DNA from 3 places in the Pseudocitrobacter sp. 73 genome. Region 2 is predicted to be linked to each of the others. Evidence: predicted binding sites of a transcription regulator. Region 2 holds the regulator's gene; each other region holds the start of a gene.
What was found. The regulator LexA, encoded in region 2, represses DNA repair genes until DNA is damaged. The targets are predictions, from matches to a motif close to TNCTGTATGTACATACAGNA.

Region 1: the regulator LexA is predicted to act here: its motif matches at 1,708-1,727, upstream of sulA (SOS-induced cell division inhibitor SulA).
Region 3: the regulator LexA is predicted to act here: its motif matches at 3,174-3,193, upstream of rmuC (DNA recombination protein RmuC).

What each region holds. Positions count from the first base shown of each region.
Region 1 covers NZ_VTZO01000001.1:182,351-193,122, reverse strand. The annotation lists gene yccS (YccS family putative transporter) at 1-920, shown strand, start outside; gene F0Q32_RS00805 (TfoX/Sxy family DNA transformation protein) at 917-1,540, opposite strand; gene sulA (SOS-induced cell division inhibitor SulA) at 1,749-2,258, shown strand; gene ompA (porin OmpA) at 2,610-3,659, shown strand; gene matP (macrodomain Ter protein MatP) at 3,728-4,180, opposite strand; gene F0Q32_RS00785 (Lon protease family protein) at 4,364-6,127, shown strand; gene fabA (bifunctional 3-hydroxydecanoyl-ACP dehydratase/trans-2-decenoyl-ACP isomerase) at 6,197-6,715, shown strand; gene rmf (ribosome modulation factor) at 6,773-6,940, opposite strand; gene pqiC (membrane integrity-associated transporter subunit PqiC) at 7,196-7,759, opposite strand; gene pqiB (intermembrane transport protein PqiB) at 7,756-9,396, opposite strand; gene pqiA (membrane integrity-associated transporter subunit PqiA) at 9,401-10,654, opposite strand; gene F0Q32_RS00755 (ABC transporter ATP-binding protein) at 10,670-10,772, opposite strand, start outside.
Region 2 covers NZ_VTZO01000003.1:42,274-53,045, reverse strand. The annotation lists gene zur (zinc uptake transcriptional repressor Zur) at 109-624, shown strand; gene F0Q32_RS02170 (CsbD family protein) at 702-911, opposite strand; gene dinF (MATE family efflux transporter DinF) at 1,049-2,377, opposite strand; gene lexA (transcriptional repressor LexA) at 2,445-3,053, opposite strand; gene F0Q32_RS02155 (diacylglycerol kinase) at 3,163-3,531, opposite strand; gene plsB (glycerol-3-phosphate 1-O-acyltransferase PlsB) at 3,662-6,103, shown strand; gene ubiA (4-hydroxybenzoate octaprenyltransferase) at 6,207-7,079, opposite strand; gene ubiC (chorismate lyase) at 7,092-7,586, opposite strand; gene malM (maltose operon protein MalM) at 7,775-8,716, opposite strand; gene F0Q32_RS02130 (maltoporin) at 8,829-10,172, opposite strand; gene malK (maltose/maltodextrin ABC transporter ATP-binding protein MalK) at 10,248-10,772, opposite strand, start outside.
Region 3 covers NZ_VTZO01000032.1:67,678-78,449, forward strand. The annotation lists gene metE (5-methyltetrahydropteroyltriglutamate--homocysteine S-methyltransferase) at 1-1,234, shown strand, start outside; gene F0Q32_RS23295 (dienelactone hydrolase family protein) at 1,278-2,084, opposite strand; gene udp (uridine phosphorylase) at 2,336-3,097, shown strand; gene rmuC (DNA recombination protein RmuC) at 3,235-4,644, shown strand; gene ubiE (bifunctional demethylmenaquinone methyltransferase/2-methoxy-6-polyprenyl-1,4-benzoquinol methylase UbiE) at 4,740-5,495, shown strand; gene F0Q32_RS23315 (SCP2 domain-containing protein) at 5,508-6,113, shown strand; gene ubiB (ubiquinone biosynthesis regulatory protein kinase UbiB) at 6,110-7,750, shown strand; gene tatA (Sec-independent protein translocase subunit TatA) at 7,829-8,083, shown strand; gene tatB (Sec-independent protein translocase protein TatB) at 8,087-8,623, shown strand; gene tatC (Sec-independent protein translocase subunit TatC) at 8,626-9,402, shown strand; gene tatD (3'-5' ssDNA/RNA exonuclease TatD) at 9,442-10,224, shown strand; gene rfaH (transcription/translation regulatory transformer protein RfaH) at 10,221-10,718, opposite strand.

The DNA of each region.
Region 1 (10,772 bases), on a different contig from region 2:
CCGGGTATGCATTTATCCAGCTTACCGGCCTGAACCACGGTTACTGGATTTTGCTCACCAGCCTGTTTGTCTGCCAGCCAAACTACAACGCCACGCGCCATCGTCTGGCATTGCGTATTATCGGTACACTGGTCGGCGTGGCGCTGGGTATTCCTGTTCTCTTGCTGGTGCCGTCGCTGGAAGGGCAACTGGTGCTGATTGTGATAACCGGGGTGCTGTTCTTCGCCTTTCGTAATGTCCAATACGCCCACGCCACGATGTTCATTACCCTGCTGGTGCTGTTGTGCTTCAACCTGCTGGGAGAAGGCTTTGAGGTAGCGCTGCCGCGCGTTATCGATACGCTGATCGGTTGTGGTATCGCCTGGTTCGCTGTCAGTTTTATCTGGCCGGACTGGAAGTTCCGAGATCTCCCTCGGGTGCTTGCCCGTGCAGTGAATGCGAACTGCCGCTATCTGGATGCGATTCTCGAACAGTATCATCAGGGACGCGACAACCGTCTTGCCTATCGTATTGCCCGCCGCGACGCACATAATCGCGATGCTGAACTGGCGTCGGTCGTATCAAATATGTCGACGGAACCCAAGGTCACCAATGAGATGCGAGAAACAGCATTCCGTTTGTTGTGCCTGAACCATACGCTCACCAGCTATATCTCCGCGCTCGGCGCACACCGTGAAAAGCTCACTAACCCGGATATCCTGGCCCTGCTGGACGATGCCGTGTGCTATGTCGACGACGCTTTCCATCATCTGCCTACGGATGAAGATCGTGTTCAGGAAGCGCTGGTTGGGCTGGCGGAACGCATCCGCCATCTTGAGCCACGCCCGGACAGTAAAGAGCCGCTGGTTGTGCAACAAATCGGCTTGCTGGTTGCCCTGCTACCGGAAATTTGCCGTCTGCAGCAACGCGTGCTCGCTTAATCGACCTGGGCGGGCGTGTGGATGTTCAACGCGCTTGCCCAGTCAATCAACTCATCGCGTCGGCTCAAAGGAACGGCTGCAGCGTGAACGCCGGTCAACGCCCCTTCGAGCGATAATATAAACCCTACGCTCAGATTCTCGCGCAGACGGCGTAATTTCGCCCACGCGTCTTTTGCGCCTAACTGGCGTAAATCGGCCACGTTTTTGATTCCCGCCTCAGCCATTAATAACTCCATATGGAAGGAGAGATTGGGTAAGTCCTTCAGTCGCTGTGAAACCTGACGACCGTTTTTCTCTCGCAGTGCGTCTTTTAATGAAAGCTTACTTAAGCGCAGCAATAATTTGTGGTTCTGCCATAAGGTTTCATCAACGTGAAAATAGTTAAGTTGCAGTGGGCCGCCTCTCTTCTTAAGCGTTAAGAGTGGCGTTTTCTCTTTACGTTGATAAACAGCCGTTTCTTCACAAGCCCTCAAATACAGTTCTCCTTCTGAGACCATGGCAAACACCGTGTTGTTTACCGAGAGGCTATAGCCCCCAAAGAGCGATCGGGAACGCACGACCCCAAGCGGCGCAAGATATTCCTGGGATTGATAAATCCGTTTATATGATATTTTTTTCATGATTATCCTTTACTAATCATGTGGTTGCAAACATTGGAACTGTTAATAGATCCGGTAATGAGCAACATAAGTAACTTCCGTCGACACGGCAAGAACTGTGTGAATTTGGTGTGCGAATTTGCGAGTCGCTTTCAGAAAATGGGGTTGATCTTTAGTGTCAGGGGTAGTACTGTATATTCATACAGTAACCCACAAGGTTGGATGAGCTATGTATACATCTGGTGTTGTAAATCGTTCTTCTGTCGCGGCTGCGTCTGCGACTCATCACAGTTTCGCGTCTCCTGTACAGGCCTCCCCTGCCCTGGTAAGCGAGGTGGTTTATCGCGAAGATCAACCCATGATGGCGCAGTTACTCCTGCTGCCTTTATTACAACAGCTCGGTCAGCAATCGCGCTGGCAGCTGTGGCTTACGCCTCAGCAAAAACTGAGTCGCCAGTGGGTTCAGGCTTCCGGTCTACCATTATCCAAAGTCATGCAGCTTCGCCAGATGTCCTCGTACAACATGCTTGACGCCATGGAGCGCGCATTACGTACAGGGAACTATAGTGTGGTTATCGCCTGGGTGGCGGAAGAATTGTCGGAGCAGGAACATGCCCGCTTGATGAATGCGGCCGAGGAAGGAAATGCCATGGCGTTTATCATGCGCCCGGTTAACTCTTCCTCTCATCCAGCAGGACAACTGAATGGGCTAAAAATTCACTCAAATTTGTATCATTAAAAGAAATTAGGAATTTTCCTGGAAATTTTTTTGCGCTCTCGTTAAGAGCATGTTTCAGGAGCTGAAATTCCTGAGAACGCTGATGTGATGCGGTTCTCAGAATTTTATCTCGCATAAATTCTAGCCGTAAATGTTAAATATTGTGTATACAACCCCTTTTTTTTCATATGCCTGACGGAGTTCACACTTGTAAGTTTCCAACTACGTTGTAGACTTTACATCGCCAGGGGTGATCAGCTTACGCCGCAGAGATCTGCTGAGTAATTAATAAGTCACGCCCCCGGTGAAGGATTTAACCGTGAGTCTTTTAGATTTTCATGGCAAATTTTGGATGATAACGAGGCGCAAAAAATGAAAAAGACAGCTATCGCGATTGCAGTGGCACTGGCTGGTTTCGCTACCGTAGCGCAGGCCGCTCCGAAAGATAACACCTGGTATGCTGGTGCTAAACTGGGTTGGTCTCAGTTCCACGATGTCGGTAACAACCAGATCGACAACAACGGTCCGACCCATGAAAGCCAGCTGGGCGCAGGTGCCTTCGGTGGTTATCAGGTTAACCCGTACGTTGGTTTCGAAATGGGTTATGACTGGTTAGGCCGCATGCCGTACAAAGGCAGCGAGCAGAACGGTGCTTTCAAAGCTCAGGGCGTTCAGCTGACCGCTAAACTGGGTTACCCAATCACTGACGATCTGGACATCTACACTCGTCTGGGTGGTATGGTTTGGCGTGCAGACGCTAAAAACAACACCGGCTTCAAAGACCACGACACTGGCGTATCCCCAGTATTCGCTGGCGGCGTTGAATACGCGGTTACCCGTGACATCGCTACCCGTCTGGAATACCAGTGGACTAACAACATCGGTGACGCGAACACCGTTGGTGGTCGTCCGGACAACGGCCTGCTGAGCGTAGGTGTTTCCTACCGTTTCGGCCAGCAGGAAGATGCAGCTCCAGTAGTTGCACCGGCTCCGGCTCCGGCTCCAGAAGTACAGACCAAACACTTCACTCTGAAGTCTGACGTTCTGTTCAACTTCAACAAAGCAACTCTGAAACCAGAAGGCCAGCAGGCTCTGGATCAGATGTACAGCCAGCTGAGCAACCTGGATCCGAAAGACGGTTCCGTAGTTGTTCTGGGCTTCACTGACCGCATCGGTTCTGACGCTTACAACCAGGGTCTGTCCGAGAAACGTGCTCAGTCCGTTGTTGATTACCTGATCTCTAAAGGTATTCCTTCTGACAAAATCTCTGCACGTGGCATGGGCGAATCCAACCCGGTTACTGGCAACACCTGTGACAACGTGAAAGCTCGCGCTGCACTGATCGACTGCCTGGCTCCGGATCGTCGCGTAGAGATCGAAGTTAAAGGTATCAAAGACGTTGTAGCTCAGCCGCAGGCTTAAGTTATCGTCTTATGAAAAAACCCCGCATTGCGGGGTTTTTTTTTGGCCTGAACAAAAGGTTTAAACGATTATTCTTTGCCTAATAGCGCCTGTAGATCCTGCTTCAGGGTGCTCATCTTCGAGGCATATTTCTCTTTGTTTTCCGCGTCTTCGATCAACTGCACAATGGTTTCTGATAAGGTTTTGCCGCGTCGCTGAGCCAGACCTGCCAAACGCTGCCAGACGGCGAATTCCAGATCTATCGACTTCTTACGCGTATGCTGATGTTCGGCGTTAAAATGACGTTTACGGCGCGCACGAATTGTTTGCTTCATGCGATTCACCAGGCCGGGATTGATATTCTGCGCAATCCACTCATTCACCTGTACCGGGTCGTGCTCAAGTTTCAGCAGGAGATCAACCGCTTCCTGCGCGGCGCTGGTTTCAATGTAACGGGTGATCGGTTCGCCTTCCCGGTGCTTCTTCACCAGGTACTTCCACTTCCACCCGCTCTCAAGATTTTCCAGTTGTTGATATTTCATTGCGATCCCAAGGTGACCGTGTAACTCTTTTCAGGATATCAGTTTTTTGCCAATGTGCTGAGAAGAAATCTGTGAGTGTGAAAACAATGTCGGCGATATCAGAATAACCGCCCTATTCTCCGTGAGCTTCCCTGCGGCATAAGGTATAATCTCGCGCTTTACATCTGACTAAAAATAGCGACTTTGACCATAAATACTCTTTCCCGGCGCGACCTTGCCCCTGCGACTGATGCATACCAGGCGCTATTTACCCTGCCTGAAATCTCGTCAGTTAATGAATCCTTATTCAGCGAGCTGCAGGCTCGCTTGCACTATGCTCTGGAGCAGTTTCTGCACCCTCAGGGCGTCAGCGACTTTTTACTGGTGAAAGCGCCAGAAGAAAAAGCGTACCTGCAACTGCTTAACAACACGACCCACGCCTTGCGTGGTGATTCAGCGTCTCGCCTGACCGGCGTGAACTATTCCATCGCCGCAGGCCAGGTCAGTGTCTCTCCGGCAACGTCGCCGGACGATAATTTCGCAAGCTCTGGCCCGGTCATTTTTGCCGACTGGGTGGAAGCCGAGCAGCTGTTCGGCTGCGTGCGTCAGTTTAATGGCGATATTTCGCTTCAGCCTGGTCTGGTGCACAAAGCCAACGGTGGCGTGCTGATTCTCTCTCTGCGCGCCTTACTGGCTCAGCCCCTGTTGTGGATGCGTCTAAAATCGCAGGTGACCCAGCAGCGTTTTGAGTGGCTCTCCTTTGATGAGTCACGTCCGTTACCCGTCACGATCCCTTCCATGCCGCTGTCGCTGAAGGTGATGCTGGTTGGCGATCGTGACGCGCTGGCCGATTTCCAGGAAATGGAACCTGAGCTGGCGGAAAAGTCACTCTACTGCGAGTATGAAGACAATTTGCAGCTCACCGATGAAGAGACCATCAAACAGTGGTGTCAGTGGGTTCAGCTGGTCGCGCGTGATGCAAACCTGCCGATGCTCGCGGCCGATGCCTGGCCGCGTCTGATTCAGGAAGGCGCTCGCTACACCGGCGATCAGGAAACGCTGCCGCTTTGTCCGCTGTGGATAAGCCGTCAGTTGCGCGAAACCGCGCCGTTCTGTGAAGGTGAAACCATTGGCGACGAGCAGCTCAAAACCATGCTTGAGCAGCGTCAGTGGCGTGAAGGTTATCTGGCCGAGCGGATGCAGGACGAGATCCTGCTTGAGCAGATTCTCATTGAAACAGAAGGTGAATGTATCGGGCAGATTAACGCCCTGTCGGTGATTGAATTCCCTGGTCACCCTCGCGCCTTTGGTGAACCTTCTCGTATTAGCTGCGTTGTGCATATCGGCGACGGCGAATTCACAGATATCGAACGCAAGGCCGAGCTTGGCGGTAACATTCACGCTAAAGGCATGATGATCATGCAGGCGTTTCTGATGTCGGAACTCGAACTCGATCAGCAAATCCCGTTCTCCGCATCATTAACCTTCGAACAGTCTTACAGCGAAGTGGATGGCGATAGCGCGTCCATGGCTGAGCTGTGTGCCTTGATAAGCGCCCTTTCCGGCGTACCTATCAATCAAGGCATTGCCATCACCGGTTCCGTCGATCAATTTGGACGCGCTCAGCCGGTTGGCGGTTTGAATGAAAAAATCGAAGGCTTCTTTGCTATCTGTCTACAGCGCGGCTTGAACGGTAAACAGGGCGTGATTATTCCCAACGCCAACGTGCGCCATTTAAGTCTGTCAGTGGAAGTGCAGGAAGCGGTTGAAGCCGGACAATTTTCTATATGGGCGGTCGATGATGTGACCGAGGCCCTGCCGCTTCTCACCCAGTTAAACTGGGATGCTGAAGGGCAGACGAATTTGTTGCAAACGATTCAGGAACGTATCGCGCAGGCCTCACAGCCCGACGCGCGGCATCGTTATCCGTGGCCGTTGCGCTGGCTGGGCTGGTTCAATTCGAACTGATCGGACTTGTTCAGCGTACACGTGTTAGCTATCCTGCGTCCCGAACTCAAAATAAGGCTTACTGAAAACATGGTAGATAAACGCGAATCTTATACAAAAGAAGATCTTCTTGCCTCTGGTCGCGGTGAACTGTTTGGTGCGAAAGGCCCGCAGTTACCAGCCCCTAGCATGCTGATGATGGATCGTGTCGTTAAAATGACCGAAACTGGCGGCAATTTTGATAAGGGCTATGTTGAAGCAGAACTCGATATCAACCCGGATCTGTGGTTCTTCGGCTGCCACTTCATCGGTGACCCGGTGATGCCAGGCTGTCTGGGTCTGGACGCCATGTGGCAGCTGGTAGGCTTCTATCTTGGCTGGCTTGGCGGTGAAGGCAAAGGCCGTGCGCTGGGCGTGGGTGAAGTGAAATTCACCGGTCAGGTACTGCCGACCGCGAAGAAAGTGACCTACCGTATTCACTTCAAGCGCATCGTTAACCGCCGTCTGATCATGGGCCTGGCGGATGGCGAAGTACTGGTTGATGGTCGTCTTATCTATACCGCTAACGACCTGAAGGTTGGGTTGTTCCAGGATACTTCTGCGTTCTAAGACTCCGCATTAACGCGAAACCTCCGCATCGCGGAGGTTTCTTCTAAAGAGACAGCGTCAGGCGATAACTGTCCTGTCCTCCATGGCTTCTCGCCAGCCTCCGAGCCAGTGTGAACGTTGATTTAACGTCTGGTAAGGACAAATTTCTTTCGACTTACCGGCAATACCGGCCTGATACCCACGCTGATGTGCCCGTTCCAGGCGATCTCGTTTTTGTCTCTTCATGCCTCGTTTCCCTCATTACTTTTATCTGGTGGAAATGAAAACAGTGATTACAAAGTGTGCAACCACACATTACGAATAACCTGAATCATCACTATCGTCAATGCGCAAAATTCACGCCAGTGTCATATTTGTGAGCTATCTACGAGTTCATTTGTACAAAAAATGTGAGGCGGGACAACTAACCTGCTGAGCATAAAAACAAAAAAAACGCCGTGGGTTTTACACCCACGGCGGTCTTAGCATGATTAATTCTACTTATAGTTGCTGATTGACAGAGCGGGCAATAGAGACCGCTTCCTGGCTCCAGGCTTGCGCCAGCATTTTCACCATCTCATCATAACCATCTTTCTGTTGCGCCAGTTCAATGTGGAACGGACGCTTAATCAGTTGTCCCTGATGGTTCAGCAACCATTCACCGCTGACAATGACCTTGCCATCATAGCGCCCATGGAACCCATTCACCGACACGTTAAGCGTATCCTGATCGTGGCCCAGAGGTTGCGAAGCAATCACCCAACCTGGCAACTGGTTGCTCAGGTTGGCGATGAGCGTGGTACGTAGCTGTTGGTCAAGCGGGCTGGCCCACAGGTTATTGCTGGCAATCACATACTGTACGTCGCTGGTCTGATACACCACGCCGCTCCCGGCGAGGAAATCCGGAACGGTAACCTGCTCTACCCATAACAGGTGTTGACCGGCACTGGCGCTGTTTTGCACCGTGCCTTTGTCCACTGGCAACTGGTAGTAGGTTTTATTCTCACCGCTACTGCTACAGGCTGCCAGCAGGCAGGCCGCCGCCAGCACTATCCATTTTTTCATTGTTTCGCCCTCTTAGGCTCTGGATCTTTTTTATCCTTCGCTTCAAACACCAGCGCGTTACTCTTCTCGTTCAGCGTTTTCAGAACCGGTTGCAGCTCACGCAATACCTGATCCAGACGTTGCATATCCGCGACCATCTTGTTGTAAGCGGCCGAGCCCGGCTGGAAGCCCTGCATACTGCGATTCAGCTCGCGCAGCGTTTTCTGCATGTCTTCCGGCAACTGCTGCATAGACTGGCTGGCCGTTATCTTATTCAGATTATCCAGCGTCGTTTGCAGCTGACGCATCGTGCGCTGGCTTTCGGTCAACGTATTGGTTGCCTGCTCAATCATCGGATTCAGCGGCAGGTTGTTGAATTTGTCCAGCGTATCCATCAGACGCTGCTGAATCTGCGCCAGACCACCACTTACGGTTGGGATAATCTGATAACCGCTAAACTCACGGATACCGGTCATCTGCGGCTCTTTCGGATAGAAGTCCATGTCTACATACAGCGCGCCGGTCACCAGGTTGCCCGTTTTAAGCGAGCCGCGCAGGCCACGTTTCATCAGCTCTTCAAGATGTTTGCCCAAATCCGGGTGCTCGCCCAGCTGATTTGCCAGACGTTCTGGTTCGATACGGATCAGCACCGGAATACGATAGTCGTTATTCAGCGCCTGACGCAGACCTTTCACATCAAACGGCACCTGACCGACCGTCCCCAGGCGAATACCGCGGAACTCAACGGGCGCGCCGGGTTGCAGGCCACGTACGGAATCTTTGAAGAACATCAGGTAATCAAGATGCTCGGTATAGAGAGAGTCCTGAATACTTTTTTGATCGTCATAGAGGCGGAAAGCGCTCTTTTCTGTTACCGGCTGACCGAGATCCAGCCCTTCCGGCACGTCAAAACTGACACCACCGCTAAACAGCGTGGTGAGCGAACCCATCTCTACGCGCATCCCGGCAGAGGTGAGATCGACCGCTACACCGCTGTCTTTCCAGAAGCGAACATTACTGGTCACCAGACGATCGTTTGGCGCAGTGATAAACAACTGATAGCTGATCGTCCGCTTCTGCGCATCAAAGGTGCTGGTTTCGACAGATCCGACACGGTAACCACGGAACAGAACCGGATCGCCCGGATTCAACTGCCCGGCTTTTTTACTGTCGAGGATCACGCGGATACCTTTGGCATCCGGCGGCGCCAGCGGCGGCTGATCCAGCAACTGATAATCTTCCTGTTGACCGCCTTTATTACCGGGCTGCAACTCGATATACGCGCCGGAGAGTAAGGTACCCAGCCCACTGATACCTTCACGCCCAACCTGCGGCTTCACGACCCAAAAAACGGAGTCTTTGTGCAACAGTTTCTCCATGCCGGCATTCAGGCGTGCTTTAATTTCCACGTGCGTAAGATCGTCCGTCAGCGTAGTGCTTTCCACCACGCCCACGTCAACGCTACGACTTTTAATCGTGGTTTTACCGCCTTCAATACCTTCGGCATTGGTGGTGATGAGCGTCACCTCCGGCCCCTGGTGGCTATAGTGGTAAAACAAGATCCATGCACCAATCAGCGCAGTGACAATCGGGAAGATCCAGACCGGAGACCAGTTCTTCACCTTCTGCACTTTGGCCTCCCCACTCTTCGTTTCCATGCTATTACGATTCCTCATGGCTTGATTCCGGATCCCGATCCCACGACAGTCGAGGATCAAAGGTCATTGCGGAAAACATGGTCATTATCACGACCAGCGCAAACATCAGTGCGCCCATCGCCGGGTAGATATTCATCAGTCCGCCCATTCTTACTAATGCAGAAAGCACTGCGATGACAAACACATCAATCATCGACCAGCGCCCTACGAATTCCACCACTTCATAAATCAGATGCATGCGCTCGCTGTCACGACGGCCATGCCCTTTCGCATCCCAGCAGAGCCACGCGATAGCAATCATCTTCAGCGTAGGCACCATAATACTGGCAATAAAAATGACCATTGCCACCGGGTAGGAGCCTTCACTCCACAGCAAAATCACCCCGGCGAGAATCGTCGAAGGCATTTTGTCGCCCAGCAGATCGGTAATCATGATCGGCAGAATATTCGCCGGAAGATAAAGAATGATAGAAGTCACCAGCAGCGCCATCGTCCATTGCAGGCTGTTTTTGCGGCGCACGTATCCTTTTGAATGACAACGCGGACAAACGTGTTCATCGGCAGGCAAAATCGCGGTGCAACACGCGCATGAACGCAGCCCCTGGCGAATCCCCGTTACACCGGGCTGAGGTTCAGTTTGAAGCACCGGCATCGGGGCAATGTCGTCCCATAACCAGCGGCGATCGACGCACTGAAAAGTGCGCAATTGCAGGAGGCAGAAAAGACACCAGGGAATGAAACTGCTGCCAATACCAATATCACCGTAGGCCATCAGCTTCACAAAACTGACCAGCACCCCAGCGAGAAAGATTTCTGCCATGCCCCAGGATTTTAAGTGGAAGAGGATTCTGGCCAGATAGGCTTTCACACGAACCGGCATTTTTACCCGATTCACCAGCAATAAAATGGTGACCAGGCAAAAAGCAGGCACGAGCTGGACAAACAGCATAAAGAAGGTGCCCAGGCTGGCGTAATCTTCGGTAAACAGCACGCGCGGAATTTCCAGCAGCTCAATTTCACTGTTAACCCCCGCCACCTTCATGTAAATGAAGGGGAAGAGATTAGCCAGCACCAGCATGAAAAGCGCGACAATGGCATAAGCAGTGGGACGGGTTCTCGGCTCGTCCCATACGGTGGTCAGCGTCGTGCCGCAGCGTGGGCACTCCGCTTTATGTCGATGTTCAAGGTGCGGCAACGCCACCAGCATGTCACATTGACGGCACAGAATATGCCGCGCGGCATGATGTTGATCGCACATGAAAACTCCTCGGTATCAGGCACCGTTTTTTAACGCTTCCAGATATTCCCAGCGTTCAAACGCCTCTTCTAACGCCTGCTCGGCCTGCGTCAGATCAGACAACACTTTTTGCGTATGG
Region 2 (10,772 bases):
GATGTGCTTTAAGATTTACCTCAGGTTGGCGATTATTCAGACACTCGGTGTTTTTGCCATAACATGGTAAAGTAGAGGTCTATTTCCCCCGTAGCGCGAGGACGCAAAATGGATAAGACCACTTCGCAAGATATGTTGGCGCAGGCTGAAAAGCTGTGTGCGCAGCGCGGCGTGCGCCTGACTCCACAGCGTCTGGAAGTGCTACGTCTGTTGAGCCTGCAACAGGGTGCTATCAGCGCGTATGACCTTCTCGATCTGTTACGCCTGAAAGAGCCGCAGGCCAAGCCGCCTACCGTTTATCGCGCGCTGGAATTCCTGCTCGAGCAAGGGTTTGTGCATAAGGTGGAATCCACCAACAGCTACGTGCTGTGCCATCTGTTTGATCAACCTACGCATACATCAGCAATGTTCATCTGCGATCGCTGCGGCGTGGTGAAGGAAGAGTGTGCGGAAGGCGTAGAAGATATTATGCATATGGTCGCGGCACGCATGGGCTTTGCCCTACGTCATAACGTAATTGAAGCGCACGGCCTGTGCGCAGAATGTGTGGAGGTAGAGGCATGCAGTTCACATGAACATTGCCACCACGACCACACAATTCAGATCAAGAAAAAGGCACGGTAATTCGAGGGTTGGCACATCCTTGTACCAGCGGGTAGAAACGCTTATTGAGGGGAGTTAAGCGTTACGCATCAGCGAGATTACCAACGGTAATCGTTATGGGTTTCCCAATCGCTGACTTCTTTCTCGGCCTGGTCTTTAGCATATCCATAGCGTTCCTGGATTTTACCGACCAGCTGATCGCGTTTACCTTCGATAACGGTCATGTCATCGTCGGTCAGTTTGCCCCATTTCTCTTTCGCTTTACCTTTGAACTGTTTCCAGTTACCGCTGAGTTCGTCTTTGTTCATCATCAGCTCCTTATCATTCGATCATGGATGAGATATCACTTCGTCCTTCGGCGTTCATTTCTGCTGAACGTGATAATAAGTGTAGAAGAGGATATTACTGACGATTCACTATTCAGAATTTTTAACCATCCTCGCCGTTAAGTCTGCGGCGAAAACCAGGTGCCTTTTTGCCAGTGACGACGCCAGATAACCGCCAGCGACAGGCCACGCAGCGCAAGGAATACCGCCAGTGCCAGCCATAAACCATGGTTGCCTAATACCGGCACCGTCAGCAGCGTTAAGGCGAACCCGGCGGCAGCCACGGCCATGCTGTTACGCATTTCCGCACCCCGTGTCGCACCAATAAACATGCCATCCAGCAGATAACACCAGACACCGATTACCGGCAAGACTGCCTGCCAGAGCACATAGCGATCGGCAAGCTGCTGCAACGACGGCAGTGACGTCAACATTGCCACGATATGGCTGCCTGCCAGGGCGTACACCAGCGCAAACGCCAGCGCCACAATCCCTGCCTGTCGGCATGCCGCGCGCCAGACCTGCTGCAACTGGCTATCATCACGCGCGCCATAAGCCTGCCCGGAGTGCGCTTCCACAGCATAGGCAAAGCCATCCAGCGCGTAGGCGGTGAAAGTGAGCATGGTCATCAGTACCGCATTGACCGCCACCACATCGCTGCCCAGCCGCGCGCCAAATACGGTTAATGCGCCAAAGCAGAGCTGAAGCAGTAACGAGCGCAGCATAATGTCGCGATTGAGCGCCAGCAGGCTGCGCATATTTCCGCGCCAGGCCGTCTTCAGCATTTCAGATGTAATACCGCGCAGCACCAGCACCTTACGCGCCATCAGCAGGCCAATGAGCATCGTGGCATATTCGGCAATCACCGTCGCCAGCGCCGCCCCCTGCAAGTTCATATGCAGGCCCATCACCAGCCACAGATCGAGAACGATGTTCAGGACGTTGCCGACGATCAGCAAAATTACCGGTGCACGCGCGTACTGAACGCCGAGCAACCAGCCCAGCAACACCAGGTTGGCCAGCGAGGCGGGCGCGCTTAACCAGCGAATTTCAAGGAAGCGCCGCGCCTGCTCCAGCACCGCATCGCTGCCGCCGACAACGGTGAGCGCCAGATTAATCAGCGGACCTTTGAACAGTACGATAAGTAACCCTGCCCCCAGCGCCAGCAGCAGCGGTTGCACCAGCGCACGGGCAAGCCGAAGGGGATCTTTCGCGCCGAAGGCCTGCGCAGTTAAGCCGGTGGTACTCATACGTAAAAAGAGCAGCAGCATAAACAGGAAGCTGGTTGCCGTTGCGCCAATCGCCACGCCGCCGAGATAGACCGCGCTATCCAGATGACCAATTACCGCCGTATCCACCAGCCCCAGTAAGGGAACCGTGATATTGGAGAAAATCATGGGGAGGGCGAGACGCCATAATGCCTTGTCGGCAGCCGTGAAGAGCGACATGGTTAGGAACCTGAACAGATAAGAGAACGGACAACGGCGCATAAGCGCCGTTGTTATTGGGAGAGGATTACAGCCATTCGCCGTTGCGGATCACGCCAACGGCCAGCCCTTCAATAGAGAAGTTCTGACGGCGAAGATCGACAACAATCGGAGAGAATTCGCTGTTTTCAGGCAACAGTTCGACGACGTTGCCCTGTTTTTTCAGGCGTTTTACCGTCACTTCTTCGTCGATACGCGCGACAACCACCTGGCCGTTACGCACGTCCTGGGTTTTGTGCACCGCGAGCAGGTCACCGTCCATAATACCGATATCTTTCATCGACATGCCGCTAACCCGCAGCAGGAAGTCAGCGTTTGGTTTGAACAGTGAAGGATCGACCTGATAGTGACCTTCAATGTGCTGTTGTGCCAGCAGCGGTTCACCTGCGGCGACGCGGCCAATCAGAGGGAGGCCGGTTTCTTCTTCAACCAGCAGACGAATGCCACGCGAGGCACCCGAAACAATTTCAATGACGCCTTTACGCGCCAGTGCTTTCAGATGCTCTTCCGCCGCATTCGGGGAACGGAACCCCAGGCGCTGAGCAATTTCCGCACGTGTCGGCGGCATGCCCGTTTGGCCGATATGATCTCGAATGAGATCAAACACCTCTTGCTGCCTGGTCGTTAACGCTTTCATTCCGCCCCCTGGGTGTATATACAGTTATGCTGTGAGTATATACAGTCAATGGCTATTTTGGAACCGCAAAACACACAAAATTCAGGAGTTTTCGCAGATTCTGCGAGCCTTAATGGAAATGTGACCACAACAGAACGGCCCAGGTCATCACCGCAACGAAAATCGCCAGCAATACCGCCGCGGACCCCATGTCTTTCGCGCGCCCCGAGAGTTCGTGATACTCCGAACCAATGCGGTCAACCACGGCTTCCAGCGCACTATTGAGAATTTCCACTATCATCACCAGAAGGACGGAGCTAATCAGCAGGACGCGGGTAATGGCGTCAACGTCCAGCCAGCAAGCAATGATAATGGCCACAACCGAGGCGACCCCTTCCTGACGGAACGCGGCTTCGTTTATCCACGCCGCGCGAAAACCTTTCCAGGAATAACCAGCCGCTTTGATAATTCGGGTGAGTCCAGTGGTATTATTGGCCATCAAATAGAACCTTTTAGCGTTATACGCATCAATGACAGTAGCTGTTATCGGCGGTAGAACAGAAATCCTGCTGACTTTCTGATATTCTTGCCGCGCATTTGCATGATTAACCAGAGGCTTTACATCGTTTATGTCCGGTTGGCCACGAATTTACTACAAATTACTGAATTTACCATTAAGCATACTGGTAAAAAGCAAGTCTATTCCGGCAGAGCCTGCCCAGGAATTGGGGCTCGATACCTCGCGCCCAATCATGTACGTCCTGCCTTATAACTCTAAGGCCGACTTACTGACCTTGCGCGCCCAGTGCCTGGCGCACGATCTCCCAGACCCGCTTGAGCCGCTGGAGATCGACGGCACCTTACTGCCCCGCTATGTGTTTATCCATGGCGGCCCGCGCGTGTTTACCTATTACACGCCGAAAGAAGAGTCTATCAAGCTGTTCCACGACTATCTTGATCTGCACCGCAGCAATCCGAATCTGGACGTGCAGATGGTACCGGTATCGGTGATGTTTGGTCGTCGTCCGGGGCGTGAAAAAGGCGAGGTGAACCCGCCTCTGCGCATGCTGAACGGCATTCAGAAATTCTTTGCCGTCTCCTGGCTTGGCCGCGACAGCTTTGTGCGTTTCTCACCGTCCGTCTCTCTGCGCCGCATGGCCGATGAACACGGTACCGATAAAATTATCGCGCAAAAACTGGCGCGCGTGGCGCGTATGCACTTCGCTCGCCAGCGTCTGGCCGCGGTAGGCCCTCGCCTGCCAGCGCGTCAGGATCTCTTCAACAAGCTGCTCGCCTCGCGTGCGATTGCCAAAGCCGTTGAAGATGAAGCACGCAGCAAAAAAATCTCTCATGAGAAAGCGCAGCAAAACGCCATCGCGCTGATGGAAGAGATTGCCGCCAACTTCTCCTACGAGATGATTCGACTGACGGACCGTATTCTGGGCTTCACCTGGAACCGTCTCTATCAGGGTATCAACGTGCACAACGCTGAGCGCGTTCGCCAGCTGGCGCATGACGGCCACGAGATTGTGTATGTGCCGTGTCACCGTAGCCATATGGACTACCTGCTGCTCTCCTACGTGCTCTATCACCAGGGGCTGGTGCCGCCGCACATTGCTGCCGGTATCAACCTGAACTTCTGGCCCGCTGGCCCGATTTTCCGTCGCCTGGGCGCGTTCTTTATTCGCCGTACCTTTAAGGGCAACAAACTCTACTCCACCGTGTTCCGCGAATATCTCGGCGAGCTGTTCAGCCGTGGTTATTCCGTTGAATACTTTGTGGAAGGTGGACGTTCCCGTACTGGCCGCCTGCTGGACCCGAAAACCGGTACCCTGTCGATGACCATTCAGGCGATGCTGCGCGGCGGTACACGTCCTATCACACTGGTGCCGATTTACATCGGTTACGAGCACGTGATGGAAGTGGGCACGTACGCAAAAGAGCTGCGTGGCGCGACCAAAGAGAAAGAGAGCCTGCCGCAGATGCTCAAAGGCCTGAGCAAGCTGCGTAACCTGGGTCAGGGCTACGTGAACTTCGGTGAGCCAATTCCGCTGATGAACTACCTGAACCATCACGTACCGGAGTGGCGTGAGTCTATCGATCCTATCGAAGCCATTCGTCCGGCCTGGCTGACGCCTACGGTGAACGGTATCGCCGCCGAACTGATGGTGCGCATTAACAACGCTGGTGCGGCAAACGCCATGAACCTGTGCTGTACCGCGCTGCTGGCATCTCGTCAGCGTTCTCTGACACGTGAGCAGTTGACTCAACAGCTGGATTGTTACCTGTCGCTGCTGCGCAATGCGCCGTATTCGCCGGATGCCACCACGCCAAACGTGACGGCCAGTGAGCTTATCGACCACGCGCTGCAGATGAACAAGTTCGAAGTCGAGAAAGACACCATCGGCGATATCATCATTCTGCCGCGCGAGCAGGCGGTGCTGATGACTTACTACCGCAACAACATCGCCCATATGCTGATCATGCCGTCGCTGCTGGCGACCATCATGACCCAGCATCGCCATGTTTCTCGCGCGGATGTGCAGAACATGGTTGAAGTGATCTACCCGATGCTGAAAGCTGAGCTGTTCCTGCGCTGGGAAAAATCAGAGCTGGCGTCGGTGATTGATACCCTGGTTGATGAGATGGAACGCCAGGCGCTGATCACCCGTCAGGGCGATGAACTGCACATCAATCCGTCGCATTCCCGCACCCTGCAACTGCTGGCCGCAGGCGCGCGTGAAACGCTGCAACGTTATGCCATAACGTTCTGGCTGCTGAGCGCCAACCCCTCGATGAACCGTAGTACGCTGGAGAAAGAGAGCCGTACCGTGGCACAACGTTTGTCGGTGCTGCACGGCATTAACTCGCCGGAGTTCTTTGACAAGGCGGTGTTCTCCTCGCTGGTGCTGACGCTGCGTGATGAAGGTTATATCAGCGACAGCGGTGACGCCGAGCCGGAAGAGACGATGAAGGTGTACCAGATGATGGCGAACCTCATCACCCCGGACGTGCGTTTGACGATTGAGAGTGTGACGCAGGACGAAGAACCGGCGCCGAAAGACGCCTGATGGCGCTTCGCTTATCAGGCCTACGGGTTCGGAACTTGTAGGGCGGGCAAGCGCAGCGCCCCCGCCATAAAAAAAGCCGGATAAAATCCGGCTTTTTTCCTTTTTAAAAGTGCCAGTAACTCATCGCCAGACCGATAAACAATACCAGCCCAACGTAGTTATTGTTCATAAACGCCTGGAAACAGGCCGCGCGTTCACGGTGTTGAATCAGCTTTTGCTGGTACGCGAACAGCGCGCCCGCAATGAAGATTGACCAGTAGAATTCCCAGTTAAGCCCGTTCAGGTAACCAATCGCCGCCATTAATACCAGCACGCCCACCTGCAAAATACCGATGATTAAGCGATCGTATTGACCAAACAGAATTGCTGTTGATTTCACGCCAATTTTCACGTCATCGTCGCGGTCAACCATCGCATACTGCGTATCGTACGCCACAGCCCACAGAATATTCGCCAGCAGCATCAACCAGCAGCTCAGCGGCAGCGATTCACTGACGGCGGCAAATGCCATGGGGATCGACCAGCCGAACGCCGCGCCCAATACCACCTGCGGCAGATGGGTATAACGCTTCATAAACGGATAAACCCACGCCAGCGCCAGCCCGGCGACGGAGAGCAGAATGGTCATGGTATTAAGCGTCAGCACCAGCAGGAACGACAGCAGCACCAGCACGGCAAACAGGGTTCGCGCTTCTTTTTCCGTCACCGCACCGCTCGGTAACGGGCGATTGGCGGTGCGTTTTACATGACCATCAAATTTACGGTCAGCATAGTCATTCACCACGCAACCGGCGGCGCGCATCAGCCAGACACCCGCGACAAATACCGCCAGAATCCACAACGGCGGTACGCCGGGCGCGGCAACCCATAACGCCCACAAGGTCGGCCACAGTAGCAACAGCGCACCAATCGGCTTGTCGGTACGCATCAGGCGATGAAAGGCCAGCAGCTTATTCTGCGTCAGACTCCTCTCCATTTTCTCTTCCTCTTAGTACAACGGCGATGCAGGCAGAAACAGCTCGGTCAGGAGCAGTGGTTTCCCACTCAACCGGAGGCGGGAACGACGCCCCCAGAGATCTGCATGGCAACCTATCTCAATAAAATCACGCGTGAGCATGGAAGACGTAAACAGGTAACGACCCAGCGGCGTCTTGCCAAGCTGTTGCAGCGCCAGTTCCGGGCCACTTAAAGTCGATTCCGGCACTACTGTGCGCCCGGCAAGCCAGGGCACGCCGTCCACACACAGCAATATTTCTCGTAGCCAGTAGCGTTGCTCGTCGGGCAACAAGGGTAACTCTTCCGCTATAGCATCGCGGGTGACAAACCCTTCGTCAATCAGTGTGACGCTGACCACACCATATTGTTCAAAGCGTTTGGTCATGGAATCTTCCAGCAACAGCCAGTCGAGTTGTTCAGCGTCGAGCGAGGGGATTGCGTCAAAATAGTTTAGCGCACGCAGTTGCGTCAGTGCGGGATGCGTCATGCCTGACTCTCCAGTACATAATGTGCGGCTATTGTATCGCAGAATGGGGCGGGCGGGAGTGCAGTAATGGCTAAATACGATCATTGACGCAACAGTTATGCAACAGCATGTCGCACAACAGAAAAAAAGTGCGCCCCGAGGGGCGCACCGAAAGGCATAGCCTAAACATCAGCACTGTGGGGATGTCATTACCCCTTGCCTTTTACAGCGCTGATAAAGGTGGATCTCGCAGAGGTAGAACCGAGGCGCTCAGCTTCATCCAGCAGTTTCAACGCTTTATCCACATCACCACTCGCAACCGCCTGCTTTATGGCTTTGTTGAAGTACGATTCGGTATCGTTCAGCATCGGTTCACTTTTCTTCGCCGGTGCTGGCGCAGGTGCGGCGGCTACGGCGGCAGGTGCGGCGTAAGTCGGTGCAGCGGTGTTACCCACCGTGACAGGTGCCGGGCCGGAAGAGCCAAACAGTGGGCCAACCAGAACGCTGGAGGTACTATTGGTTTTCACTTTCAGCTTCAACGTGCCATCGGTGATATGACGGGCAATCGGGTCCGGGATATCAGGAATCGCGTTACCGACGCCTTTGGCGTAGGACTTCGCCGGATCCAGTAATTGGGTGGTTTTTTGCAGATCCTGCTCGGTGGTGAACACCAGCACATACAGTTTCTGTTGGCCCAGCGCAGGCGTCAGACGCATTTCACCTTCAAGACGGTCAGCGCTCATGACGCCCGGTTCCTGATAGGTGAAGTAGCTTGACGGGAAGAACGCTGATGGCGTCATGTTCTGATCCAGAATCAGAACGTTCGGTGCAAAGACGCTGGTTTGTTTATTGACTTCACTGCTCAGCGTGAGCGTGAGTTCACCAATGTTGGCCGGCACACTGTAGGCCGCAACCGGGCCGCTGATACCAGGCACATTCAGGCTCTGGCCAGCCGTGGAGAGCGTTGTGGTCTGGACTTTAGATTGATCCACCGGCGTCCAGGTCAGTTGCTGTAACGCAGCGGTCGGAATGGTTGGCGCGGCAGAGGTGTTCTGCGGCACGTAATTTACATCTGCAAAAGTGACTGCCGGTACGCTTGCCATAAGACCTGCGCAGAGGCCGAGGGCGATGAGACTTTTCTTCATTTTCATTGTTATTACCTCAGATACAGAGCTCAGCGCTCGCCAGGCAATAGCGCGCTGCGCGTAAAGAGAGAGGGGCTTGCGCCCCTCTTTTCAGGCATTACATCGGGTTAAACGAGTATTACCACCAGATTTCCATCTGTGCGCCGAAAGACCATTCATCGTTGTCGCCACGACCGAATGAGCCGCCGTTAAAGCCTTTATTAACTGCGGTACCGTAGTTCGTGTTAGTGGCTGGGTTACCAGTGTAGTCATAACCCCACTTCTCATCCCACTTCGCATAGGTTGCGAAGACACGGATAGCCGGGCGGGACCAAATGCTGTCGCCTGCCTGCCACTGCTGTGCAAGAGTGATTTTGTACTGGTTATTTGTTTCGTCAACGTTCTGAGATTTCACGTTGTCATAGCCAACTTCCAGCAAGGTGCTCATAATTGGCGTCCACTTGAACATTGGACGGATACCGACGGTCCACCATTTGGTACCGTTGTTGTTATCCCAATCGATATCCTGATACATCGCGACATACATCAGATCCCAACGCTCTCCAAGAGAGATTGCACCATGGTCGAGGATACGTAACAAGCTACCATTATTATTGATGTCATAAGCGAAGCCAGTGTTTTCATCAATGCCCACACCAGCACCCTGAGATAAGCCTTTGCCCTGAGCCGTCATCGCGTCAGTCGCGTACTGAACAACAAATTTGTTATAGCCTTTCAGCATGCTCTGGGTATGTTCAGCGGTGAACATCCAGCCATCTTTAGATGCATCATCAACCAGGCGATAGTTGTCACGTGGGTTTGCGCGGCCGTAATCAACACCTAATTCCAGCGTACCACCTGGGTTGACTTCCATTTGCGCTAAGCGGACGTCGAACACATCGTTCGCAGTACGCGTGGTGTAATCATAAATACTGTTACTTGCGAAAGATGAAGAACCGCCAGTTTCAGAAGAACGGGTTGCGGCCAAAGATAATTTACCGAAACCTACATCAATGTTTTCAAGACCCGCACCAGGACCAGAAATATCCCAGTAGTAGAAGTCGATCATGTGAACGTCATGACGCTGATAGAAACGCTTACCGGCCCAGATGGTGGAACCTGGCAGCCATTCAATCAGGTTTTTACCCTGCACGTTGGCTTCACGGAATGCCGGGTCAGTACCTTCCCAGTCATTCTGTTGAGCAACGGAGTACGCCACGTTGGTGTCAAAGTAGAAACTCTTATCACCTTCTTTCCAGACTTCCTGGCCCAGCTTCAGTTCCGCATAGGTTTCACATTCGTTACCGAGACGGTACTTACTTTGTGCACCTGTTGCCTGGAAACACTGTTGTTCACCGCCGCTGCCAGTCCAGCCAATACCGGAACGCGCGTAGCCGTGGAAATCAACTGCCAGTGCCTGAACAGACATAACGCCTGCCGCAACGGCGACTGCCAGTGGAAGTTTGCGCAGAGTAATCATCATTCTATCTCCTGAGATCATTGCTTTTCTTTGAAACACGAACCCTTGTAGCCGGGTTTTGTGCCTTTGTTATGGGAATCAAACGCCGGGCTCTTTATGCAACCGACGACATGCGGTGCCATCCTCACGGAACAGGTGGCAGCGCTCTGGCGGCAAGCCAATAGCGAATGTGGCTCCCTCTTCTACTAACACCACATCATTCTGGCGATAGACCAGGTTCTGATGGATGGCGGGGATCTGGATATGAATTTGCGTTTCGTGACCAAGCTGTTCCACAACGTGGACTTCGCCTTCGAGGGTGACATCCGCGATGTCGCTGGGCAGCAGATGTTCAGGGCGAATACCCAGTGACATGTTGGCGCCGACCTGCACATTGTTACTTTCTACCGGCAGCCAGACCTGTTGACGGTTTGGCAGCTCAACCTGCACCTGGTCAATCGCCGTAGCGGTGACTTTGACCGGCAGGAAGTTCATCTTCGGCGAGCCGATAAAGCCCGCGACGAAGCGGTCGGCCGGGTAGTGATAGAGTTCAAGCGGCTTGCCGACCTGCGCGACGCGGCCTGCATCCAGCACCACGATTTTGTCGGCGAGCGTCATCGCTTC
Region 3 (10,772 bases), on a different contig from region 2:
AAGCTGGTTTGCCTTCGCTCTGCAAAAATGTGAAGAACTGGCGCTGTTGCGCGATGCGCTCAATAGCGGTGATACGTCTGCGCTGGCAGCGTGGAGCGCCCCGATTCAGGCGCGTCGTCACTCAACCCGCGTTCATAATGCGGCGGTAGCAAAACGTCTGGCGGCCATTACCGCGCAGGATAGCCAGCGTGCAAATGCTTATGACGTGCGAGCGCAAGCCCAGCGTGCGCGTTTTAACCTGCCTGCCTGGCCGACCACCACGATTGGTTCCTTCCCGCAAACCACGGAAATTCGCACCCTGCGCCTGGATTTCAAAAAGGGTAATCTTGATGCCAACAACTACCGCACGGGCATTGCGGAACAGATTAAACAGGCCATTGTGGAGCAGGAACGTTTAGGGCTTGATGTCCTGGTTCACGGCGAGGCCGAGCGTAACGACATGGTGGAGTACTTTGGCGAACATCTGGACGGCTTCGTCTTTACGCAAAACGGCTGGGTGCAGAGCTACGGTTCCCGCTGTGTGAAACCGCCGATTGTTATTGGTGACGTCAGCCGCCCGGCTCCGATCACCGTGGAGTGGGCAAAATATGCGCAGTCGCTGACTGACAAGCCGGTGAAAGGGATGCTGACTGGCCCGGTGACCATTCTCTGCTGGTCCTTCCCGCGTGAAGACGTGAGCCGTGAAACCATCGCCAAACAGATTGCGCTGGCGCTGCGTGATGAAGTGGCGGACCTGGAAGCCGCTGGAATTGGCATCATCCAGATTGACGAACCGGCACTGCGCGAAGGCTTACCGCTGCGCCGCTGCGACTGGGACGCGTATCTCCAGTGGGGCGTGGAAGCCTTCCGTATTAACGCCGCCGTGGCGAAAGATGACACGCAAATCCACACGCATATGTGTTACTGCGAGTTCAATGACATCATGGATTCCATTGCCGCGCTGGATGCAGACGTCATCACTATCGAAACCTCGCGTTCCGACATGGAGTTGCTGGAATCATTTGAAGAGTTTGATTACCCGAACGAAATCGGGCCTGGCGTATATGACATTCATTCACCGAACGTGCCGAGCGTGGAGTGGATTGAAGCGCTGCTGAAGAAAGCCGAACAGCGCATCCCGGCGGAACGCCTGTGGGTCAACCCGGACTGTGGCCTGAAAACCCGCGGCTGGCCAGAGACGCGCGCGGCGCTGGCGAACATGGTGCAAGCGGCGCAGAATCTGCGTCGAGGGTAAGTTTAACAGGCCCGGTAAGCGAAAGCGCTACCGGGCAAAGCGTTTATTTTTTCGCGCCATACTGCGCAAACCACGCCAGCATTCTCTGCCAGCCATCTTTCGCAGATTCCTCATGATAGCTCGGACGATAATCCGCATTGAACGCATGCCCGGCATCGGGGTAAACAATAATATCCGCTTTGGCATTCGCAGCGCGCAACGCCTGGCGCATGGTGTCCACCGTATCAACCGGAATGCCGGTATCCTGACCACCGTATAAACCCAGTACCGGCGCATTGAGTTCGACGGCGATATCGACAGGATGTTTCGGTGAATTCAGTGATTTATCGCCCAGTAATTTCCCATACCAGGCGACGGCGGCTTTTAACTGCGGGTTATGCGCGGCATACAGCCAGGCGATGCGGCCACCCCAACAGAAGCCCGTGATCATCAGGCGGCTGGCATCCCCACCATTGCGTGATGCCCAGTTGGCAACGTGGTCAAGATCGGCCAGCACCTGTGCGTCAGGGACTTTCATGACCAGATTATTAAAGAGGGTCGGGATATCGGCATAATCATTGGGATCACCCTGACGGAAATAGAGCTCCGGCGCGACGGCAAGATAGCCCTCTTTTGCCAGGCGACGGCAGATATCGCGGATATGTTCATGGACGCCAAAAATCTCCTGCACTACGATTACCACCGGAAGCGGGCCATCGCTCTGTTTTGGACGCGCGTGGTAAGCGGGCAGTAAATCGCCCTGAGACGGAATAGAGGTCTCGCCGGCAATAATCGCCTCGTCAGAAGTATGAACGGCAGTAGCGGCGTGAGGGGATGCGGCAGGTGCAAATCCAGGTTGGTTGTTGGTCATGGCATTCTCCGTACCTTTAAATGAGCTTTTAGCGCTTCTTTAATATAGACAAATCACAGTGCCTGAAGACGGGCGATTTTTGTGCAACAACGGAAGATATAACTTGTTAATGTGATGTGAATCACTTTTTGCGTGGAATCTTATGCAATATTTTTGACTCCAGGTGACGGTGGTCACGAAATGTTGCCTCCGTCTTCTGTAAAGTGGCTTTTTGCTTCTTCTGACAAACCCGATCCACAGAGGAGTTTTCTATGTCTAAGTCTGATGTTTTTCATCTCGGCCTCACCAAAAATGATTTACAAGGGGCTACGCTCGCTATCGTCCCTGGCGATCCAGAGCGTGTGGAAAAGATCGCCGCGCTGATGGAAAAGCCGGTCAAACTGGCATCTCACCGCGAATTTACCTCCTGGCGTGCTGAACTTGATGGCAAGCCGGTGATTGTATGCTCCACCGGTATCGGCGGCCCATCCACTTCTATTGCCGTTGAAGAGCTGGCCCAACTGGGTATCCGCACTTTCCTGCGCGTCGGCACTACCGGTGCGATTCAGCCGCATATCAACGTGGGCGACGTACTGGTCACCACCGCATCCGTTCGTCTGGACGGCGCGAGCCTGCACTTTGCACCGATGGAATATCCGGCAGTAGCGGATTTCGACTGCACCACCGCGCTGGTGGCGGCAGCTAAAGAGATTGGCGCGACCACCCACGTTGGCGTAACGGCCTCTTCCGACACCTTCTATCCGGGTCAGGAACGCTACGATACCTTCTCAGGCCGCGTGGTTAGCCGCTTCAAAGGCTCCATGGAAGAGTGGCAGTCGATGGGCGTGATGAACTACGAGATGGAATCCGCGACGCTGCTGACCATGTGCTCCAGCCAGGGGCTGCGCGCAGGGATGGTTGCAGGCGTGATTGTGAACCGTACTCAGCAGGAGATTCCGAACGCTGAGACGATGAAACAAACCGAAAGCCATGCGGTGAAAATCGTTGTGGAAGCGGCACGCCGCCTGCTGTAATCCTTCTTCTCTTCTTAAAGGCCGACACGTTCGGCCTTTTTCAATTTGCGTACCTCCTCGCAGGAAAACCCTTTCAAACTGGACATTTATACAGCACAATTCTATTTTTGCCGTAAGTCGTTCATGCAGGGGGCATTGTGGATATCGCCATTCTTATTTATTTTCTGGTTGCACTGGCGGGTGTTGCGCTGGGCTGGCTGGCCGCGAGCTATCGTGTGGCGCAGCAGCGGGCGGAACAACTGGCCGAAGAACGTGATATCTACGGCGAACTGAGCGCCGCGAAGCAACAGCTGGCGCAAAACGCGCACTGGCGCGAGGAGTGTGAGCTGCTGAATAATGAACTGCGCAGCCTGCGTGAAATCAACACCTCGCTGGAGGCCGATCTGCGTGAAGTGACCACCCGACTTGAAGCCACGCAACACCATGCTGAGGACAAAATTCGCCAGATGATCAACAGCGAGCAGCGTCTGAGCGAGCAGTTTGAAAACCTGGCGAATCGTATCTTTGAACACAGCAATCGTCGGGTTGATGAGCAAAACCGTCAAAGCCTCAACAGTTTGCTTACTCCGTTGCGCGAGCAGCTTGATGGTTTTCGTCGCCAGGTGCAGGACAGCTTTGGTCAGGAAGCAAAAGAGCGCCATACGCTTGCCCATGAAATTCGTAATCTGCAACAGCTGAATGAACAGATGACGCGTGAAGCCGTCAACCTGACGCGCGCGTTAAAAGGCGACAATAAAACTCAGGGCAACTGGGGCGAAGTGGTGCTGACGCGTGTACTGGAAGCTTCTGGCCTGCGGGAGGGTTACGAATACGAAACTCAGGTCAGTATCGAAACCGATACCCGCGCCCGTATGCAGCCGGACGTCATTGTTCGCCTGCCACAGGGAAAGGATGTCGTGGTGGATGCCAAAATGACGCTGGTGGCCTATGAGCGTTATTTCAATGCCGAAGACGATTACACCCGTGAACTGGCGCTCCAGGAGCACATCGCGGCGGTGCGTAATCATATTCGCCTGCTGGGTCGAAAAGATTATCAACAGCTTCCGGGGCTACGATCGCTGGACTACGTCCTGATGTTTATCCCTGTCGAACCCGCCTTTTTGCTGGCATTAGACCGACAGCCCGAACTGATCAATGAAGCTTTAAAAAATAACATTATGCTGGTAAGTCCTACTACTTTATTGGTAGCACTGCGTACCATTGCCAATCTCTGGCGTTATGAGCACCAGAGCCGCAATGCACAGCAGATCGCTGAACGGGCCAGCCGTCTGTACGACAAAATGCGCCTGTTTATTGATGATATGTCCGCCATTGGGCAGAGCCTGGATAAAGCGCAGGACAACTATCGTCAGGCGATGAAGAAACTCTCTTCCGGGCGCGGGAACCTGCTTGCGCAAACGGAAGCGTTCCGTCACCTCGGTGTCGAGGTGAAACGCGAGATTAATCCGGATTTAGTCGAGCAGGCTACGGCGCAGGATGATGAGTTTCGTTTGCGGCAAGGGATTGATTCTGAGGATGACGATCCCCTGGCCGCAGGTAACGGTTAACCCCGTTTGAGGGAGTGTGACGGGGTTGAATCGTAGGGCAATTGCGCCCAATCTGTTACACTCCATGAACATTTTCTTTATAAGCAGGCTTAGAGATGGCTGAGGAATCACAAGACACGACGCACTTTGGCTTTAAGACAATCGCCAAATCCCAGAAAGAAGACATGGTCGCTCACGTTTTCCACTCTGTGGCCGCAAAATACGATGTGATGAACGACTTAATGTCGTTTGGTATTCACCGTTTATGGAAGCGTTTTACCATTGACTGTAGCGGCGTTCGTCGTGGGCAGACCGTCCTCGATTTGGCAGGCGGTACGGGTGATTTAACGGCGAAGTTCTCTCGCATGGTGGGAGAAACCGGTCGCGTCGTGCTGGCTGATATCAACGACTCTATGCTGAAAATGGGGCGCGAAAAGCTGCGCAACCACGGTGTTATTGGCAACGTGGAGTATGTACAGGCGAACGCCGAAGCGCTGCCGTTCCCGGATAACACTTTCGACTGCATCACTATCTCTTTCGGTCTGCGTAACGTTACCGACAAAGAAAAAGCGCTGCGCTCGATGTATCGCGTACTGAAACCCGGTGGTCGCCTGCTGGTGCTTGAGTTCTCAAAACCGATCATCGAACCGCTGAGCAAAGCCTATGATGCTTACTCCTTCCACATCCTGCCGCGCATTGGTGAAATGGTGGCGAATGATGCAGAAAGCTACCGCTATCTGGCGGAATCCATCCGTATGCACCCCGATCAGGAAACCCTGAAAGCGATGATGCAGGATGCCGGGATGGATAGCGTTGAGTACTTCAACCTGACGGCAGGCATTGTGGCGTTGCATCGTGGCTATAAGTTCTGACAGGAGGGCCAGATGCCTTTAAAACCCTTAGTGACTGCCGGCATCGAAACGGCGCTGAACACTTTTCTGTGGCGTGAGCGGGCGCTTAAACCTGCCCGGCAGCGTCTGGTGGGGAAAGTGTTGCGCGTTGAACTCAAAGAGTTCACGTCGCCGCTGGTGCTGGTGTTTAGCGAGCGGCAGGTCGATGTGCTGGGGGCGTGGGAAGGCGAGGCCGACTGTACTGTCGCGACGCGTATCGGCGTCCTGCCGCAACTGCGTAATCGTCAGCAACTGACGGCACTCATCCGCAACGGTGACCTGGAAGTGCAGGGTGACATCCAGGTCGTGCAAAACCTTGTCGCGCTGGCCGACCTGGCCGAGTTTGACCCGGCAGAGTTGCTGGCGCCCTATACCGGTGATATCGCCGCCGAAGGCGTCAGTAAAGTCCTGCGCGGCGGCGCGAAGTTCCTGCAGCAAGGTCTGGCTCGCCAACAGCATTACGTGGCGGAGGCCGTTACCGAAGAGTGGCGACTGGCGCCCGGCGCGCTGGAATTAGCCTGGTTCGCTGAAGAGACAATGGCCGTGGAACGCGCCGTTGAAGCGCTGACGAAGCGGCTGGAAAAACTGGAGGGGAAATGACGCCAGGAGAATTACGGCGCCTGTATTTTATCATCCACACCTTTTTGAGTTACGGGCTCGATGAGCTCATTCCCAAAATGCGCATCACCCTGCCGCTGCGAATCTGGCGTCGGATGCTGTTCTGGATGCCAAATCGCCACAAAGACCGCCCGCTGGGTGAACGCATGCGTCTGGCATTGCAGGAGTTAGGCCCGGTTTGGATCAAACTCGGCCAGATGCTCTCTACCCGCCGCGATCTCTTCCCGCCGCATATTGCCGACCAGCTCAGTATGCTTCAGGACCGCGTTGCGCCGTTTGACGGCTTACAAGCGCAAAAGCTGATGGAAAAAGCGATGGGGGATCTCCCTATCGAAAGTTGGTTTGACGATTTTGATATTAATCCGCTGGCGTCCGCGTCGATTGCTCAGGTGCACACCGCGCGTCTGAAAGAGAATGGCAAAGAGGTAGTGATCAAGGTCATCCGCCCGGACATCCTGCCGGTTATCAAAGCGGATATGAAACTTATCTACCGTCTGGCGCGTTGGGTTCCTCGCCTGCTGCCAGATGGTCGTCGCCTGCGCCCGGTTGAAGTGGTGCGCGACTATGAAAAAACGCTGATTGATGAGCTGAATTTGCTGCGCGAAGCGGCGAACGCCATTCAGCTGCGGCGCAATTTCGAAGACAGCCCGATGCTCTATGTGCCGGAAGTGTACTCCGACTATTGCAGCGAAAACATGATGGTGATGGAGCGCATTTACGGTATTCCGGTGTCGGATACCGAAGCGTTACTGAAGCAAAATACCAACATGAAACTGCTGGCAGAGCGTGGCGTGCAGGTCTTCTTCACCCAGGTCTTCCGCGACAGCTTTTTCCATGCGGACATGCACCCGGGCAATATTTTTGTCAGCTACGAGCACCCGGAAGATCCGCAATATATCGGCATCGACTGCGGTATTGTTGGCTCGCTGAATAAAGAAGATAAGCGCTATCTGGCGGAGAACTTCATCGCCTTCTTTAACCGAGACTACCGCAAAGTGGCCGAGCTACACGTTGATTCTGGCTGGGTACCGCCGGATACCAACGTTGAAGATTTCGAGTTCGCGATTCGTACCGTTTGTGAACCTATCTTCGAGAAACCGCTGGCGGAAATCTCCTTCGGGCATGTGTTGCTAAACTTATTTAACACTGCGCGCCGTTTCAACATGGAAGTGCAGCCGCAGCTGGTGCTGCTGCAAAAAACGCTGCTTTATGTGGAAGGCGTGGGGCGACAGCTTTATCCGCAGCTCGATTTATGGCAAACGGCGAAGCCGTTCCTGGAATCCTGGCTGAAAGATCAGATAGGCATTCCGGCGCTGGTTCGCGCGTTGAAAGCAAAAGCGCCGTTCTGGATCGAAAAAATGCCCGAATTACCGGAACTGGTGTACGACAGTTTGCGCCAGAGCAAACATTTACAGAGCAGTTTGGATAAGCTTGCCGGCGACATCACCGTGCATCGTACCCGTCAGGGTCAGTCACGGTATCTCTTTGGTATAGGTGCTGTTTTATTATTGAGCGGTACACTACTGCTAATAAATCGCCCGGAATGGGGCTTCATGCCCGCGTGGCTCATGGGCGCGGGGCTGGTGGTATGGTTCGCTGGCTGGCGTAAAACGCGCTGAATTTTGCATCGCTATCACGAGGGCGCATACGTATAATGCGTCAATGGTTATTTCATCATCTATCACAGAGGAAGATGTATGGGTGGTATTAGTATTTGGCAGTTGCTGATTATCGTCGTTATCGTGGTTCTGCTTTTCGGGACTAAAAAGCTGAGCTCGCTGGGGTCTGATTTGGGTGCGTCCATCAAGGGCTTTAAGAAAGCCATGGGTGATGACGATGACAAGAAAGACAAGTCGACTCAGGATGCGGACTTCACTGCAAAATCAATTACTGATAAGCAGGAAGACGTGAAAAAAGACGAAGCGAAACGCCACGACAACGAGCAGGTGTAATTCGTGTTTGATATTGGTTTCAGTGAACTGCTGCTGGTGTTCGTGATTGGCCTTGTCGTGTTGGGGCCAAAACGTCTGCCGGTTGCGGTTAAAACGGTTGTTGGCTGGATTCGCGCGCTGCGCTCTCTGGCGACAACGGTGCAAAACGAGCTGACCCAGGAGCTTAAACTTCAGGAATTTCAGGACAGCCTGAAAAAAGTGGAGAAAGCGAGCCTGGATACCCTATCGCCAGAGCTGAAGGCGTCGATGGATGAGCTGCGTGAAGCGGCGGAATCTATGAAGCGCTCTTACTCCATCCACGATCCTGAAAAGGCGAGTGATGAAGCCAACACTATCCATAACCCGATAGTGAAGGACAGCGAGGAACAGCGCGCCGGGGTTACCCCGTCGACGGCCGAACATCAGGCCAGTACCGACGAGCAGGTACCATCCCCCGCTGAAACCCACACGCCAGAAGCGGCGGCGGTTGGTGACTCTGAAAAAGAGAAAAAAACCGCCTCCGTTCCTGATTCATCCCCTGCATCAAGTGATAAATCGTAAACATGGGCGTAGAAGATACTCAACCGCTGGTGTCGCACCTGATTGAACTGCGTAAGCGTCTGCTTAACAGCATCATGGCGGTGTTCATCATTTTTCTGGCGTTAGTCTATTTCGCCAACGATATCTATCAACTGGTCTCTGCACCGCTGATCCGGCAGATGCCCGTTGGGGCGACGATGATTGCAACGGATGTCGCATCACCGTTCTTCACCCCCATCAAGCTGACCTTCATGGTGTCGATTATCCTGTCGGCCCCGGTGATCCTTTATCAGGTGTGGGCCTTTGTTGCGCCTGCGCTGTATAAGCATGAACGCCGTCTGGTGGTGCCGCTGCTGGTTTCCAGTACGGTGCTGTTCTATACCGGTATGGCTTTTGCCTATTTCGTGGTGTTCCCTCTGGCGTTCGGTTTCCTGACGCATGCCGCGCCTGCGGGCGTACTGGTCTCGACCGATATCAAGAGCTACCTCGATTTTGTGATGTCGCTGTTCATCGCGTTCGGGGTTTCCTTCGAAGTGCCGGTAGCGATTGTGCTGCTTTGCTGGGTGGGCGTGACCACGCCGGAAGATCTGCGTAAAAAGCGCCCGTACGTACTGGTTGGTGCGTTCGTTATTGGTATGCTGTTGACGCCGCCGGATGTCTTCTCGCAAACCTTGCTGGCGATACCGATGTACTGTCTGTTTGAGGTCGGCGTGTTCTTCGCCCGCTTCTATACCGGCAAGCGAGCGACGCGTGACGAAGATGCGGAAGCCGAAGCTGAAGCCGATAAAAACGAAGAATAATATCACCGCCCGTCAGGGCGGTTTTCGTATGGAGCCGAGATGTTTGATATTGGCGTAAACCTTACCAGCTCGCAGTTTTCCCAGGATCGCGATGACGTTATCGCCCGCGCTCAGGCTGCAGGCGTCAGTGGGATGCTGCTGACCTGTACCAATCGACATGAAAGCGAAGAAGCGCAACGGCTGGCACAGCGGTTTGCCGGGTGCTGGTCCACTGCGGGTGTGCATCCGCACGATAGCAGCAGCTGGAACCCGGAAGTGGAAGCGAGCATCCGTAAACTGGCGCAGCAGCCGGAAGTGGTGGCGATTGGTGAATGCGGGCTGGACTTCAACCGCAATTTCTCTACCCCAGCAGAGCAGGAAGCGGCGTTTAGCGCGCAGCTGGCACTGGCGGCGGAACTGTCGATGCCGGTCTTTATGCACTGTCGGGACGCTCATGACCGTTTTCTGGCATTGCTCGACCCGTGGCTGAATAAGCTGCCGGGCGGGGTTTTGCACTGCTTCACCGGCACACGTGAAGAGATGCAGGCCTGTGTCGACCGCGGCCTGTATATCGGCATAACCGGCTGGGTTTGCGACGAGCGTCGCGGGCTGGAACTGCGCGAGCTGCTGCCCTTTATTCCGGCAGAGCGATTGATGATTGAAACGGATGCGCCTTATTTACTGCCGCGCGACCTGTCGCCAAAACCGAAATCACGACGCAACGAACCTGCCTACGTGGCGCACATCCTGGCGCAAATTGCCCACTGGCGCGGCGAAGAGGCTCAATGGCTGGCATCCGTCACTGACAATAACGTCAAGGCACTGTTTAATATTACGTTTTAGTTGCTGTCGGTTTTGCGAAAATCGGTGTTCTTCACGCTTTGCATGACCTGCTTGTTGAGCAGATTGAGCAGCAACATCGAGCGGGCTTCGCCGTCAGGTTCAGAGAAAATTGCCTGCAGACCTTCGAATGCGCCTTCAGTAATTACCACGCTGTCGCCGGGGTACGGCGTGCTGGGATCGGTAACGCCTTCCGGCTTATACACCGAAAGCTGATGAATAACACTGGAAGGAACCGTGGCCGGATGCATACCAAAACGCACAAAATGGCTGACGCCACGCGTCGCATTAATGGTAGTGGTATGAATCACTTCCGGGTCAAATTCAACAAAAAGGTAGTTGGGGAAAAGCGGTTCACTGACTGAAGTACGCTTACCGCGTACGATTTTCTCCAGGGTGATCATGGGCGTCAGGCAACTCACTGCCTGCCGTTCAAGATGTTCCTGAGCGCGCTGAAGTTGACCGCGTTTGCAGTACAGTAAATACCAGGCTTGCATAATGACTCTTTTCCACAATGTAGCGTGCAAGCATAACAAAAGTGTGATGCGATC